Linked DNA regions of Ancylobacter polymorphus. Each later gene encodes a partner of the first gene's protein in a complex. Links are inferred from orthologs where the notes say so. Each region holds a gene or a part of one and is shown on either strand. Other genes may lie near its edges. The genes, in order: trxA and trxB.

What was found.
Region 2: the proteins of trxA (region 1) and trxB are in contact, whole or in part, in a crystal structure (PDB 1F6M), measured with the Escherichia coli proteins. The link is inferred for Ancylobacter polymorphus from one-to-one orthologs.

What each region holds. Positions count from the first base shown.
Region 1 is NZ_CP083239.1:2,432,985-2,440,548, reverse strand. What follows is about bases 3,029-6,015. They hold trxA (thioredoxin), read right to left. Parts: upstream 4,689-6,015; coding sequence 4,368-4,688; downstream 3,029-4,367. Other genes in these bases: addA (double-strand break repair helicase AddA), read right to left, coding at 4,770-6,015; K9D25_RS11500 (DUF1993 domain-containing protein), read right to left, coding at 3,718-4,224; K9D25_RS11505 (hypothetical protein), read left to right, coding at 3,032-3,736. Outside these bases: poxB (ubiquinone-dependent pyruvate dehydrogenase), read left to right, coding at 1-1,543; K9D25_RS11510 (MgtC/SapB family protein), read right to left, coding at 1,564-2,832; more of addA, read right to left, coding at 6,016-7,564. UniProt on the Escherichia coli protein: Participates in various redox reactions through the reversible oxidation of its active center dithiol to a disulfide and catalyzes dithiol-disulfide exchange reactions.
Region 2 is NZ_CP083239.1:2,765,039-2,772,424, forward strand. Bases 2,630-5,438 are described here. They hold trxB (thioredoxin-disulfide reductase), read right to left. Parts: upstream 4,620-5,438; coding sequence 3,639-4,619; downstream 2,630-3,638. Other genes in these bases: K9D25_RS13090 (DUF2380 domain-containing protein), read left to right, coding at 2,630-2,673; K9D25_RS13095 (LysR family transcriptional regulator), read right to left, coding at 2,692-3,591; K9D25_RS13105 (Lrp/AsnC family transcriptional regulator), read left to right, coding at 4,886-5,362; K9D25_RS13110 (glycosyltransferase family 8 protein), read left to right, coding at 5,359-5,438. Also shown: K9D25_RS13075 (pyridoxal phosphate-dependent aminotransferase), read left to right, coding at 1-29; K9D25_RS13080 (DUF992 domain-containing protein), read left to right, coding at 138-629; protein-methionine-sulfoxide reductase catalytic subunit MsrP, read left to right, coding at 815-1,813; more of K9D25_RS13090, read left to right, coding at 2,158-2,629; more of K9D25_RS13110, read left to right, coding at 5,439-6,255; K9D25_RS13115 (methyltransferase domain-containing protein), read left to right, coding at 6,258-6,896; K9D25_RS13120 (ELM1/GtrOC1 family putative glycosyltransferase), read left to right, coding at 6,893-7,386.

The DNA.
Region 1 (7,564 bases):
CGGCAAGCTCGCCGTCTGCGCCGGCTCCTGCGGGCCGGGCAATCTGCACCTGATCAACGGCCTGTACGATGCCCAGCGCAGCCGCACGCCCGTGCTCGCCATCGCCGCGCAGATCCCCTCCTCGGAAATCGGCGGCGGCTATTTTCAGGAGACACACCCGCAGAACCTGTTCCGCGAATGCAGCGTCTATTGCGAGATGGTCTCCGACCCCTCGCAGATGCCCTATGTGCTGGAAAACGCCATCCGCGCGGCGGTGGGCGCGCGCGGCGTCGCCGTCATCGTGGTGCCCGGCGACGTGGCGCTGCGCGCGGCACCGGCGCGGGCGATCTCGCCGCCCGCCGGCCTGCTGCCCCCCACCCCGGTGGTGACGCCCGCCGTCTCCGAGATCGAGGCCTTCGCCGATCTGCTCAACGGCGCCAGCCGCGTGACGCTGTTCTGCGGGCGCGGCTGCGCCGGCGCCCATGCCGAACTGATGGCGCTGGCCGAGGCGGTCAAGAGCCCGATCGTGCATGCGCTGGGCGGCAAGGAATATGTCGAATACGACAACCCCTATGATGTCGGCATGACCGGCTTCATCGGCTTCGCCTCCGGCTATGAGGCGATGCATGCCTGCGACCTGCTGGTGCTGCTGGGCACGGATTTCCCCTACAAGCAGTTTCTGCCGACGGGCGTGAAGACCGTGCAGGTCGACATCCGCGCCGCGCAGCTCGGCCGGCGCTGCACGCTCGATCTCGGCCTCGTCGGCGATGTGCGGGCGACGCTCGCGGCCGTGCTGCCGCTGCTGCGAGCCAAGACAGACCGGGCGCATCTCGACGACGCGCTGGCGCGCTACAAGCGGGCGCGCGAGGGGCTCGATGCCCTCGCGGTGGGCACGCCCGGCCGCAAGCCGATCCACCCGCAATATCTCGCCAAGGTGGTGAGCGACCTCGCCACGGAGGACGCCGCCTTCACCTTCGATGTCGGCACGCCGACCATCTGGGCGGCGCGCTACCTCGCCATGAACGGCAAGCGCCGGCTGGTCGGCTCGCTGGTGCATGGCTCGATGGCCAATGCCATGCCGCAGGCCATCGGCATCCAGGCGGCGCAGCCGGGCCGGCAGGTGGTCTCGCTCTCCGGCGATGGCGGCTTCGCCATGCTGATGGGCGATCTCCTCACGCTGGTGCAGGAGAAGCTGCCGGTGAAGATCGTGATCTTCAACAATGGCGTGCTCGGCTTCGTGGCGATGGAGATGAAGGCCGCCGGCTTCGTCGGGCTCGGCACGGATCTTGAGAACCCCGATTTCGCCGCCATGGCCCGCGCCATCGGGCTGATGGCGGTGCGGGTGGAAGACCCCGGCGACCTGCCCGGCGCGGTGCGGCAGGTGTTCGACCATGACGGCCCGGCCTTGCTCGACGTGGTCACCGCCAAGCAGGAACTGTCCATGCCGCCGACCATCGGCATCAAGGAGGCCACCGGCTTCGGCCTCTGGCTGCTCCGCGCGGTGATGAGCGGGCGCGGCGACGAGGTGATCGACCTCGCCCGGCAGAACCTGCTGCCGCGCTGAGTGAGCCGCCCGCTTCGCCCTCACCGCAGCAGCGCCGCGCCTCCCGCGGCCATGAGGGCGAGGAAGCTGGCGCCGGCCAGCGTGAGGGCGAAGCGCCGCTTGCCGAACAGGCCGGCATAGGCCGTCTTCGCCAGCATGTTGGCGATGACGGCGAGGCCGAGCGCCCGCGCCGCCACGCTGGCGTCGAGCGTCGGCAGCATCCCGGCCACCGTCACCGTCACCGCGTCGACATCGGCGAGGCCGGACAGGGCGGCGGCGGCATAAAGCCCGCCCGTGCCCCAGATCTCGCTCGCCACCCGGGCGGCGAAGGCCACCGCCACCAGCAGCAGCGCCATCTTGAACACGGCGAGGAGATCGAAGGGATTGCCCGGCTCCGGCCGCTGTGCCGGCGGCGCGCCGGGCTCGGCCCGGCGGATCAGCAGCAGCGCGGCGGCGAACATCACCGCCGCGCCGGCCGCCAGCGGCAGCAACAGGCGGTCCGCCAGCGCGGGAAGCAGCGCCGACACCAGCAGCGCGGTGCGTACAAGCGAGACCCCGCCCGCGCTCACCGCCCCGGCGGCCAGTGCCCCGACGGCGGGGCTTTCGCGCGAGCGGCGGGCATTGGTGATGGTGGTGGCGGTGGAGGAGATGAGCCCGCCAATGGTGCCGGCGAGCAGTTCGCCGCGCGTGGCACCGAACAGGCGGACCGCGATGTAGCCGCAGAAGGAAATCGCCGCCAGCACGATGGCCATGGCGAGAATGCGCGCCGGCGACACCCCGCCGAACGGGCCGATCGGCTCCGCCGGCACGATGGGCCGCAGCACGAAGGCGAGCGCCAGCAGGATCAGCGCCGAGCGCAGCTCCGCCCAGCGCAGGCGCTTGATCGCCCGGTGCAGCATGTCGCGGCTGGCGAGGATCACCGCCAGCACCACCCCGCCGGCCGAAGCCAGCGTCATGTCGCCGAGCAGCGCCAGCGCGCCGAGCGCGAAGGTCAGCATCGCCGCGACCACGGCAGTCGCGCTGAAACGGTTCTCCGCTACGCCCTCGCGGTACTGGAACAGGGCGATGACGGCGGTGAGCGTGACGAGGAAGCCGACCAGCACCGCGCCCGACTTCGCCCCGGCGGGGGCGAGCAGCCGTTCCAGCAGGCCGGCGACGCCGCCCAGCATGCCGATGAGCGTGAAGGTGCGGATGCCGGCGGTGCGGGCGCCCTCATCCTCGTCGCGCTCGCGCCAGTGGCGCTCCACCCCCACCAGCGCGCCGATGGCGATCGCCAGCGCCAGGCGTCGGAAGATGTCCATCTCATCCATGGCCGGCCTCAATCCCTCGGGCTGCGCGCCTCCCGGCCCCCGCGACCGTGCGGCCGAACTATCGGCCCGGCCGGCAGGCGCCGGCAAGCGGGGGGATTACGGAGGGGAGCGCCCGTCTCGACAGAAGGCGCGGTTTAAGCCATTCCCTCCCCCATCGCCACGGGCGCCGGCGCGGGAGGGACGGATGCGGGACGCATGGATGAAAGCCGGACGCCACGTCGCGGCGCTCGGACTGCTCTGCCTCACCCTCGGCATGCCGGCCCGCGCCGCCGAGCCGCCCATCTGGCCGGATGATGCCATGCACCGGCTGGCGGCGCTGGCGCTGCTGCAAACGCTGAACGCCGAGCTGCTGTCCAATCCCAGCGCCACGCTGACGCTGGACCGCTGGTGCGCCGCGCATCGGCTGGCGGAGGCTCCCACCATCGTCGCCGACCGCGTGCGCGGGCAGGACAAGCCGGCGGGGCCGGAGATTCGCGCCCTGCTCAAAGTCCACGCGGACGCGCCGGTGAATTACCGCAGGGTCCGGCTCACCTGCGGCGACAAGGTATTGTCCGAAGCCGACAACTGGTATCTGCCGGCGCTTCTGACGCCGGCGATGAACGCGGCGCTGGAGACCACTGACACGTCCTTTGGCCGGGTTGTGAAGCCGCTCGACTTCCGCCGCACCACGCTCGGCGCCCGGCTGCTGTGGCAGCCGCTGCCCGAGGGCTGGGCGATGGGCGCGCCACTGCCGCCTGCGGCCGGCGCCCTCGCCATCCCGCCCTTCGTGCTGGAACACCGCGCCGTACTGACCCTGCCCGACGGCACGCCGTTCAGCGCGCTGGTGGAGAGCTATACGCGCGAGACGCTGGCCTTCCCCCCGCCCGCACTCGCCGCGCCGGAGGCTCAGAACGCTCCGAGATAGTCCATCTTGCCGACCGGCACGCCCTTGTGGCGCAGAATGTCGTAGGCGGTGGTGACGTGGAAGAAGAAGTTCGGCAGCGCGAAGGTGAGCAGATAGCTCGTCCCGACGAACTGCCTTTCGCCGCGCCGCGACTTCTGCACGATCTCCCGCGTCTCGCTGCCCGCGAAGCCGGCCGGATCGACGCTGGCGAGATAGTCCAGCGTGGCGGCGATGCGCTGGTGCAGTTCCGCGAAGGTCGTCTCGGTGTCGGGGAAGCTCGGCGCCGTGGTGCCGGTCAGGCGCGCGGCGGCGAACTTGGCGGAATCGCACGCGCTCTGGACCTGCCCGGTCAGCGGAAACATGTCCGGCGCGAGCCGTGCGGCGGCGAGTTCCGCGAGATCGAGGCCAGCGGCGGCGGCATGTTCCTCGCCCTTGCGCAGCAGCGCATCGAGATTGCCCAGCGCGCGCTGGAACACGGGGACGGAGGCGTCATACATGGAAAGCGGCATGGAAGTCTCCACAAGGGGAATGCGACGGGACCGCCCGCGCCGGAGCATCGCCTGCGGGGAATCGGCCGGCGCGTCGGTCGGAACGAAAAACCCCGGCGCGGAGAACCGGCCGGGGTTTGATCGAAGCGGAGACGGTCAGGCGATCAGAGCGCGCCGCCGACCCAGCTCAGCATCTTCGCCTTCGGCGCCGCGCCGACCTGGCGCGAGGCCAGCTGGCCGTCCTTGAACAGCAGCAGGGTCGGGATCGACATGATGCCGTACTTCGACGCCGTCGCCGGGTTCTCGTCGACGTTCAGCTTGACGATCTTCACCTTGTCGCCGAGCTCGCTCGCCATCTCGTCGAGCACCGGGGCCACCATGCGGCACGGGCCGCACCATTCCGCCCAGAAGTCGACGATGACGGGGGAAGAGGAGTTCAGCACCTCGGACTCGAAATTCTGGTCCGATACTTTTTCGACGCCCATTTGGACACCTTTCTAGAATCGTGGATTTCCACAAAGTTGACGGGAAGGTAGGTAGCCGCCCCCCCATGCGTCAAGGCAGCGTCACCCCAACGTGACTCTTTCCACCGCCCGCTCCAGCGCCGCGCCGTCGAGCGCATGCACGAGAGGGCCGGCGGTATAGACCAGCAATGCCCGCACAGGCTTGCCTGGGAATAGCTTGGCGATGAGCCGCGCATAGAGCGCGACCTGGCGGATATGCGCGGGCGGCATGGCTGATGCGACGCGCGGCACATGCCGGTCGGTCTTGAAGTCGGCGATCAGCACCGCGCCGTCGCTGACGCTCAGCCGGTCGATGCGGCCGGAAACCGGGGTGCCGTCCTCCAGTTCGCCGGCCAGCGGAACCTCGCCGAGGCTGCCGGGCGCGAACAGGGGGCTGAGTTCCGGCAGAGCCAGCGTCGCCAGCGCCTCGGCAAGCAGTTCCTCGCGCGCGGCCTCCGACCAGTCGGTGCTCGACGCCAGCAGGCGGCGGCCGGGCTCGGGCCGCCCAGCTTCGGGCAGCGGCGCCAGCGCCGCCATCAGCCGGTGCAGCAGATCGCCGCGTTCCAGCGCGCGGGCGGCATCGCCGGTGGGCGCGGGGCCAAAGACATCGGCGCCGGAGGGGCGAAGGCTCGCCGGTGCCAGCGTCTCGCGCACCGGCCGGGCCAGCGCCTGCGCCAGGGCGCGCTCCTCGGCGGCACCGGCGGGCGGCGGGGGGACAGGCAGCGGCGGCAGCGGCGCGTCCGCCGCACCGGCGCGCCAGCGCAGCACCGTGCCGGCAAAGCCGCTCGCCGGGACTTCCAGAGCCTCCGGCTCCAGCGCGGAGCGCACGAGATCGTACCAGCAATCGGCCGGGCGCTGACGCGCGCCATCCGCCCCGCACAGAACCAGCGCCGTCTCGGCGCGGGTCAGCGCGACATAGAGCAGGCGGCGATATTCGTCCTGCTGGGCGTCGTCGCCGCGCTGGCGGGCGCTCGCCATGGCTGATGTGTCGCCCTTCTTGGCCGGAGCGTGCAGCGCCACACGGCGGCCATCGGGCAGTTCCACGCGCAGCAGCCCGGCGCTGCGGCGGGTCATCGGCCCGGAGGTGGTGTCGGCGAGAATGACATAGGGCGCCTCCAGCCCCTTGGCGCCGTGCACGGTCATCACCCGCACCTCGTCGCGCCCGGCTTCCATGTCGCGCTTGGCCTCGGCGCCGCCGCGCCGCAGAAAGGCCAGGAACCCCGCGAGCGAGGGCGCCTCCAGGCTCTCATAGGACCGTGCCAGCGCCAGCATCTCGTCGAGCGCGTCAGCCGCCTCGGGCCCCAGCCGGGCGAGCATGGCGGCGCGGCCGCGCTCGCGCCCGAGCACGCGGGTGTAGAAATCGAACGGCCGCAGCCGCCGCGCCTCGTCGCGCAGCCGCGCCAGCCGCCCGGCGGCCGCGGCCCATTTCGGGTTCTCGCCCGCGCGGGCCGCCAGCACATCTTCCAGCAGCCCATCGCGGCCGGGCGCCAGCTTCATCAGGTCATTGTCGTCAAAGCCGAAGAGCGGGCTTTTCAGCACGCTCGCCAGCGCCAGCTCGTCGTCGCGGGCGAGCAGCGCGTCGCCCAGCGCCATCAGGTCCATGACCGCGATATGCTCGGCCACGACCAGACGGTCGGCGCCGGCCACTTCCACCCGCGCCTGCTTCAGTTCGCGGATGATGGAGGTGAACAGCCCGTCACGTCGGCGCACCAGAATAAGGAAATCGCCCGGCCGGGCCGGGCGCGTGCCATGGCGGCCGGTGACGGGAAAGCCTTCGCGGATGCGGGCGGCGATATGGGCGGCGATCTTCTTCGCCAGCCTTCCCTTGGGGTCGTCGGCGCCGGGCGCGTCGAGCGGGCGCTGCCAGGCGTCGACATCCACCTTCTCGCTCGGCGCTTCCGGCTCCCACATTTCCACCAGCGCCGGCAGCGCGGCGTGGATCGGCGCGTGCACCGGCGGCTTGGCTTCGGCGGAAAGGCCGCGATAGGAGGCCTCGCGACCGAACACCGCGTCCACCGCCTCCAATATGCCCGGCGCCGAGCGGAAGGAGTGCTGCAATTCCACATGCACGAAGCCGGCGCCGCCCGCCGCCTCGAATTCGCGCCGCACCGTGTCGAAGCGGCGGGGATCCGCACCCTGGAACGAGAAGATCGACTGCTTCTCGTCGCCGACCACGAACAGCGTGCGCGGCAGCTGGCGGTCCTCGCGCGCGCCTTCGCCCGCAAAAAACTCGGCCACCAGCGGGCGGATCACCTCCCATTGCTCCGGGCTGGTGTCCTGCGCTTCGTCCAGCAGCACATGGTCGATGCCCTGGTCGAGCTTGTAATGCACCCAGGCCGAGGCGCCCGAGGCCAGCAGCCGGCGGGCGGCGTTGACGAGATCGGCGAAGTCGAGCACGCCGCGCGCCGCCTTGGCCCGCTCATAGCGCCGCGCCGCCTCGCGCCCGAGGATCAGCACCGCCCGGCTGCGCTCGAAGGCGCGGGCGGCGGAAAGCTGGCGCGCCAGCGGGGCGATGCGGTCGCGCTCATTGATCAATTGCGGGTATTTCGCCCGCGCCGCCGCATTGCCGAACTGCCCCTCGGAATAAGGCTCGCCATCCTCTTTGAGAAACACGCCGGCATAGGTCTCCGCCACCGCCTCGGGCGGCGCCAGCACGGCCGCGCGCAGGCCCTGGCCGCGTTTGGCGCAATTGCCGCCTTCCAGCAGCAGCGCCTCCGCCAGCCCAAGCCACGCCCCGCGCGGGATCAGCGCCGCTTCGATGATCGCCCGCTCGATATCGGCGGAGGCGATGGGCGCGTCGAGCCCGACGGCGCGGGCGAGATCGTCCTCGCTCGCCGCGAGTGCCGGGGCATCCGCCA
Region 2 (7,386 bases), 330 kb from region 1 along the record:
TCCAGCGCTTCTGTGGTTCGCTCCGCTGAGGTAGAAGGGTATTGACCGGCCGGGCGGCGCGCCCCGGCCGGCAAGCGCCATAGGGCGGGGGCGCCGGTTCCCGAGAGCCGGCAGCGCGTCATCGTCAGGAGATCTGAATGTTCCGTACTGTTCTGTCGCGCGGCCTGCTCGCCACCGCGCTCGTCGCCGGTGCCGCTACCCTCGTCGCCGCGCCGGCTTCGGCCCAGACCAAGCGCGTCGAGGCTGGCTCGCTGGCCTGCACGGGTTCCAAGTCGGTGAGCTTCATCATCGGCTCCAAGCGGACGCTGGAGTGCACCTTCACCACCGTGCGCGGCAAGAAGTTCGCCTATGAGGGCTCGATCCACCGCTGGGGCCTCGATCTCGGCATCACCGGCCGCAACATCCTGCTGTGGACTGTGCTCGCGCCGTCCAAGGGCGTGCGCTCGTCCGATCTCGACGGCACCTATGTCGGCGTCTCCGGCAGCGTGGCGCTCGGCGTGGGCGTGGCCGGCAACGTGCTGGTCGGCGGTTCCAACAAGACCATCGCCCTGCAGCCGATCAGCGTCGAAGGCCAGACCGGCGTGAACGTCGCGCTCGGCGTGGGCGACCTGCACCTCGTCTCCAAGTGAGTCTGGGCTCCAAGTGAGCTTCGTCTCCAAGTGAGCCATGCGGCGCTCTGGCGCCTTCGTAAGACAGAAAAGCCCGGCGGCACCCCGCCGGGCTTTTTTCATATCCGCACGAGAAGTTGACGCGGCAGGTGAAATAAAGGGCGGGCTTCCGGCGTACTCTCCGCAGCATCCAAGAGGAGCCCGCCATGCACATACGCCGTCGTCGGTCCTGGGAACTGCCGGAGAGCGCGGTCACGCCGGAAGCCACCTATCTCTCGCGCCGAAACCTTCTTGGCGCCGGGGTGGGGCTGCTCGGTGTCGCCGGCCTGTCCGCCGCGCTCGCGCCTTTCGCGGACGCCGCCCCGGCCCCGGGCGATCCTGCCAACGACCCCACGCGCGACCTGTACCCCGCGAAGAAGAACACCGCCTTCACCGCCGGTGACCGGCCGATCACCCCGGAGGAGATTTCCGGCAATTACAATAATTTCTACGAGTTCGGCTCGGAGCGCTCCGCCTACCAGATCGCCGACGTGGCCGCGCGCATGCCCCGCCGGCCGTGGACGGTGAAGATCGACGGGCTGGTGGAACAGCCGCGCGAGGTCGGGATCGACGATCTGATCCGCGCCATGGCGCTGGAAGAGCGCATCTATCGCCACCGCTGCGTCGAGGCCTGGTCGATGACCGTGCCGTGGACCGGCTTCCCTGTGAAGGACCTCGTCGCCTACGCCAAGCCGCTCTCCGGCGCCAAATATGTGCGCTTCGAGACCTTCATGAACCCGGAAGTGGCGCTCGGCCAGCGCCGCTTCATCTACCCCTGGCCCTATATTGACGGGCTGACCATGGCCGAGGCGAATAACAATCTCGCCTTCCTCGTCACCGGCATCTACGGCAAGCCGGCGCCGAACCAGTATGGCGCGCCGCTGCGGCTCGCCTTGCCGTGGAAGTACGGCTTCAAATCGGTGAAGTCGATCGTGCGCATCTCCTTCGTCGCGGAGCGGCCGGTGGGGCTGTGGGAGCAGGTGCAGGGCCGCGAATATGGCTTCTGGGCCAATGTGAACCCGGAGGTGCCGCACCCGCGCTGGAGCCAGGCCTCCGAGCGCGACATCGGCACCGGCGAGCGCCGGCCGACACTGCTCTATAACGGCTATGCCGAGCAGGTCGCGGGTCTCTACAAGGGAATGTCGGGCGAGAAGCTGTTCATGTGAGGCGCTGCGGCGCGCCACCGTCTGAAAGAAAAATGGCCGGGTCCCAAAAGGGCCCGGCCAAAGTTTTCGCTGCCGAAGCAGCGAACCTTCCAGAGGGGAACAGCCGAAACGCAAGGCGCCTCGGCGTCTGGTGTTCATATGCTCACATCTCGGGCATTCTGCAATAATGTATGCCTGCATGGCAGGCATGCGTAATTGCATCGGGCGTTTCTTGATGCTGTCACTGCCTGCGAATTGGGCGGGCCCATTACCTCCGTGAGTCGTTTCGCCTGTCTCAAAAGGGCGGCGCCGCGTATCTTTCCGTCCCATCCGCCGCAGAGCGGGATGTTTCAGGGAGGAGTGCCATGCCGGTTTCCCGTCGTGCCCCGCGTCTGTGGATCGCCGTTTTGTCGCTCGCGGTCGTGTCGCTCGCCGCGCCCAATTCCGGCGCCGCGGCGCCGGAATTGGTGGCCGTGGCCGATATCGGCTTCACCGATTCGTCCGGCGAGCCCGCCGACCAGCGCGCCGCGCATGAGACGCGGCGAATCGCGCTGACGCAGGAGGTGCGCGGCGGCATCGGGCAGGACGGCAAGCTGCGGAGCCTGCCGCTCGGCTGCGACGGGGCCTGCCGTCTCGATGCGGAAGGGGTGGAGGCGCTGCGCCAACGGGCGAGGGCGGAAGGCGCGCGCCTTCTGCTGGTGGGCAGCGTGCACAAGATGAGCACGCTGGTGCTGTCGATGCGGGTGGCGGTGCTCGACGCTGCGACCGGCAAGCTGCTGTTCGAGCGGCTGCTCAGCTTTCGCGGCGACAATGACGCGGGCTGGCAGCATGCCGGCGACTATGTCGCCCGCGAGGTGGCGCAGGCCCTGCCGCCGGCGTGAGGTCGGCAAGGAGCGCGCTCAGAAGCTCCAGCGCTGCGCCTTGGCGACCAGGAAATCGCGGAACACCTGGATGCGCGCCACCGAGCGCATTTCCTGCGGATAGACGAAATAGGCTTCCAGCGTCGGCGTGGTCCGTTCGGGGAAGAGCTGCACCAGCGTGGCGGAATCCTCCAGGAGATAATCCGGCACGATGCCGATGCCGACGCCGCGTTCCACCGCCCGCTTGAGGCCGAGCACATTGTTGACCGAGAGCGAGGGCACGCGGCCTTCCTGGTCGTCTTCCAGCCCGGCCCGTTCCAGCCAGTTCAGCCCCTGGAAATAGGAGGGGATCGGCCCGCCGAGCAGGATGATGCGGTGCTTGTCCTTGTCGAGCTCGTCGAGCGAGCGCGGATGGCCGTTGCGCTTGAGATATTCCGCCGAGGCGAAGGCGTGGAAATGCACGGTGAACAGCTTGCGCTGAATCAGGTCCGGCTGCACCGGCTGGCGCAGGCGAATGGCCACGTCCGCCTCGCGCATGGCGAGGTCGAGCTCGTCATCGGTGAGGATGAGGGTGATGCGGATGTCGGGATAGAGTTCGAGAAACTCGCCGATGCGGGCGGTCAGCCAATGGGTGCCGAGGCCCATGGTGGTGGTGACGCGCAATTCGCCATTCGGCTTCTCGCGCGAATCCGTCAGCTTGGCCCGTGCCGCTTCCAGCTTCATGAACACTTCATGCGCGGTGCGGTAGAGCAGGTCGCCCTGTTCGGTCAGGATCAGCCCGCGCGCATGGCGGTGGAACAGCGGGATGTTGAGTTCCTGCTCCAGCGCCGAGACCTGCCGGCTCACCGCCGATTGCGACAGGCCGAGCGCTTCACCCGCATGGGTGAACGAACCCGCCTCAGCCGCGACGTGGAACACTTTCAGCTTGTCCCAGTCCATGTCACGCGCGCGATTGGCCTTGTTGTCCATCCGACGGGTGCCCTCGTTCATTCGGCGGCTTGGGCGAGCGGCTCGCGGGCGGCGAGGAAGCGCTCGGCCTCCAGCGCCGCCATGCAGCCCATGCCGGCGGCGGTGACCGCCTGGCGGAAGATGTCGTCGGCGACATCGCCTGCGGCGAACACGCCTTCCACCGAGGTCTGGGTGGAATGCGGGGCCGTCCAGACATAGCCGCTGGGCTTCAGCGTCAGCTGGCCCTGTACCAGATCGGTCGCCGGCGCATGGCCGATGGCGATGAACACGCCGTCGGCCCGCCGCTCGGACAGCGCGCCGGTGACGACATCCTTCAGCACCACGCCGGTGACGTGCGGCGGTTCCTGCTCGCCCTTCACCTCATGCAGGGCGGCGTTCCACACCACTTCCACCTTGGGATGGGCGAAGAGGCGCTCCTGCAGGATCTTCTCCGCGCGGAAGCTGTCGCGCCGGTGCACCACCGTGACCTTGGAGGCGAAATTGGTGAGGAACAGCGCTTCTTCGACCGCGGTGTTGCCGCCGCCGATCACCATCACTTCCTTGCCGCGATAGAAGAAGCCGTCGCAGGTGGCGCAGGCGGAAACGCCGTGGCCGCGATAGGCCTGCTCGGAATCGAGGTCGAGCCAGCGCGCCTGCGCGCCGGTGGCGAGGATAACGGTCTCGGCGATCCACACCGTGCCGGAATCGGTTTCGGCCCGGAACGGGCGGGAGGAGAGGTCGAGCCGCGTCACCAGATCGTTGACGATGCGCGTGCCCATCTTCTCGGCCTGCGCCTGCATCTGCTCCATCAGCCACGGGCCCTGGATCGGACCGGCGAAGCCGGGATAGTTCTCCACATCGGTGGTGATAGTGAGCTGCCCGCCGGGCTGGATGCCCTGGATCAGCACCGGCTCCAGCATCGCGCGCGCGGCATAGACGGCGGCGGTATAGCCCGCCGGGCCCGATCCGATGATCAGGACCTTGACGTGGTTGGCCGGACGGGCGGAAGAGGCCGACATGGCAGGCTCACTAAAGTTGCGGCAGGGGGGAAAGCGCGGCGTGGAACGCGGCCGACACATGAGCACCGTGCACGGGCCGCTGCGTTAGCCATGCGAAAATGTAGGAGCTGACCTTGGCAACCGCAAGGCAGGCGGTTCCTATCCATTAGTTTTCCAGAAGGAAGATTGCGCGGGGCTCGCGCGCAAGATAATTGCTCTGGCCGGCGGCGGCATTCGCGTCGCGGCCAAGGGCGCGCCACGGCGCGCCGCACACGGAGATACCCCTCTTGGTTCGCCGCATCGACGCGATCGACTGGAACATCCTTCGCGAGCTTCAGGGCGATGGCCGCATCACCAATGTGGAGCTTTCCCAGCGGGTCGGCATTTCCGCCCCGCCCTGCCTGCGCCGCGTGCGCGCGCTGGAAGAGGAAGGCATCATCAAGGGCTATAGGGCGCTGCTCGACGAGAAGAAGCTCGGCTTCGACCTGATGGCCTTCGCCATGGTGCATCTGATCAGCCAGGCCGAGGCCGACCTTTCCGCCTTCGCCGCGCAGGTCGAGCGCTGGCCGCTGGTGCGGGCGTGCTGGATGCTCTCGGGCGAGACCGATTTCATCCTGCTCTGCGTCGCGCCGGACCTGCGGACGTTCCAGAATTTCGTGCTGGAACTCACCGGCGCGCCGAATGTGCGCAATGTGAAGACCGCGCTGACGCTGCAGCAGTCGAAGGACGCCGCGGTGGTGCCTATGGAAGGGAATGTCCCTTGATCGTCGCCACCGCCACCGACACCGCCTATGTCGAACTGACCGCCGTCCTCCTCGCCTCAATCGCCGACCGGGCGGGGGATGCGGTGAGCGCCGTCTGGGTGTTCTGCGACCGCGTATCGGACGAGGACAAGAAGCGGATGGCTGCCAGCTATGGCCGGCCGGACCTGCATTTTCTCGATATTGACGACGACATGGTCCGGCATTTCGCCACTGGGCCGGTGAACAACCATCTCTCGCGCACCGCCTATGCCCGCATCCTCATGCCGCTGACGCTGGCCGAGGCGACGGGGCGGCTGCTCTATGTCGATTGCGACACGCTGATCGCCGCGCCGCTGGCGCCGCTGGCCACCCTGCCCATGCAAGGCTTCGCGGTGGCAGCGGTGGACGATGTCGCCCGGCTGGTGCCGCAGCGCCACATCACCCGCAACCGTGCCATCGGCCTGCCGGACGAGATGCGCTATTTCAACAGCGGCGTGCTGCTGATCGATCTCGACGCCTGGCGGCGGGAGCGCGTGACCGAGCGCACGCTCGAGTTCATCGCCTCGCGGCCCTCGCTGCCGATGATGGACCAGGACGCGCTCAACGGCGCGCTGCGGGGCGAGTGGCTGCCGCTCGACGAGAGCTGGAACATGCACCACCGGCTGGAAAAGGGCGTCTACAAGGCCGACCCCGCCGTGTGGGAAGGCGCCCGCATCGTCCACTTCATCGGCCAGGTGAAGCCCAATTACACCGACTGCAATCACCCGCGGCGCGACCTGTTCATGGCCTATCGCGCCCGCACGCCCTTCGCCAATGCGCCGCTGAAGACCAAGCTCGGCCGCAAGGTGGAGAAGCGCGCGCGCAAGCTGCGGCGGTTCTTCGGCAAGCTCAAGCGTCGCCTTTTCGGAGCCTAGGGATGGCACACAGCCTCGTCGACGAATATGCGAAGCTCCATGCCCGCCACCGCTACGGCGCCACGGCGCGGCACGCGCTGGCAGACATGCTGCCGCACATCATGGCGCTGAAGCCCGCCTCGCTGATCGATTTCGGCTGCGGGCAGAGCAACCTCGCCTTCCTCATCGCCGCCAAGGCGGGGATTGGCGAGATCCACCGCTATGACCCCGCCATTCCCGCCATTTCCACCCTGCCGAACAAGCGGGTGGAACTGGCGGTCAATGTCGATGTGATGGAGCACATACCGGACGAGGAAATCGACGCGGTGCTGGCCTCCATCGCCGCGACTGCGACGCAGGCCTTGTTCGTCATCGATACCGGTCCGGCCAAGATGCTGCTTTCCGACGGGCGCAACGCCCATGTCTCGCAGCACGGTGCGGCGTGGTGGCTGGCGCGGCTGAAGCCGCATTTCCCCACCATTCGCGAAATGCCGATCCACCGCCGCGCCCGTATCGCCTTCAAGACCTGGGACGGCGAGGTGAGAGGGCTCACCGGCCTTGCCGTGCGGGCGCGCGAGCGGGTGATCTACCGCACGCAGAAGCTGACCCGCACCGCGCATCGCAAGCTGTTCGGCACCAAGCCGCGCGGGGGCGCCCAGTGAAGCTGCTGGTCCTGCGCGACAAGAAGCCGGGGCATTTCAACCAGGCGGAAGGTGTCGCGCTGGCCATCGAACGGCTGGCCCCGACGGAGGTGACGCGGCTCGACATCCGCCCCACCTGGTTCGCCCATGACGATGTGCGCAAATTCGTGATGCGCCGCTATGGCCGCGACGCCGGCACTTGGCTGCGCTCCATGTATGCCATCGACGCCTCGACCCTGGAAAAGCCGGATGTCCTCGTCGGCTCCGGACGGCCGACCATCGCCGCCGGCATTCTGCTCAGCCGCTTCTTCGGCGGCGTGCCCTTCGTCTATTCCGGCGGCATCGGCGGCTATGACACGCGCGAGGTCAGCCTGATGATCGTCGCCTCGCCGCGCGCAGCCGGCAATCCGCGTTCCGCCTGGGCGCCGATCCCCTCCATCGTCGATCCCGCCGACTATCCCACCCCGCGGCGGCTGTCGACGCTTGCCGACCTCAAGGGCGCGGAGATCGC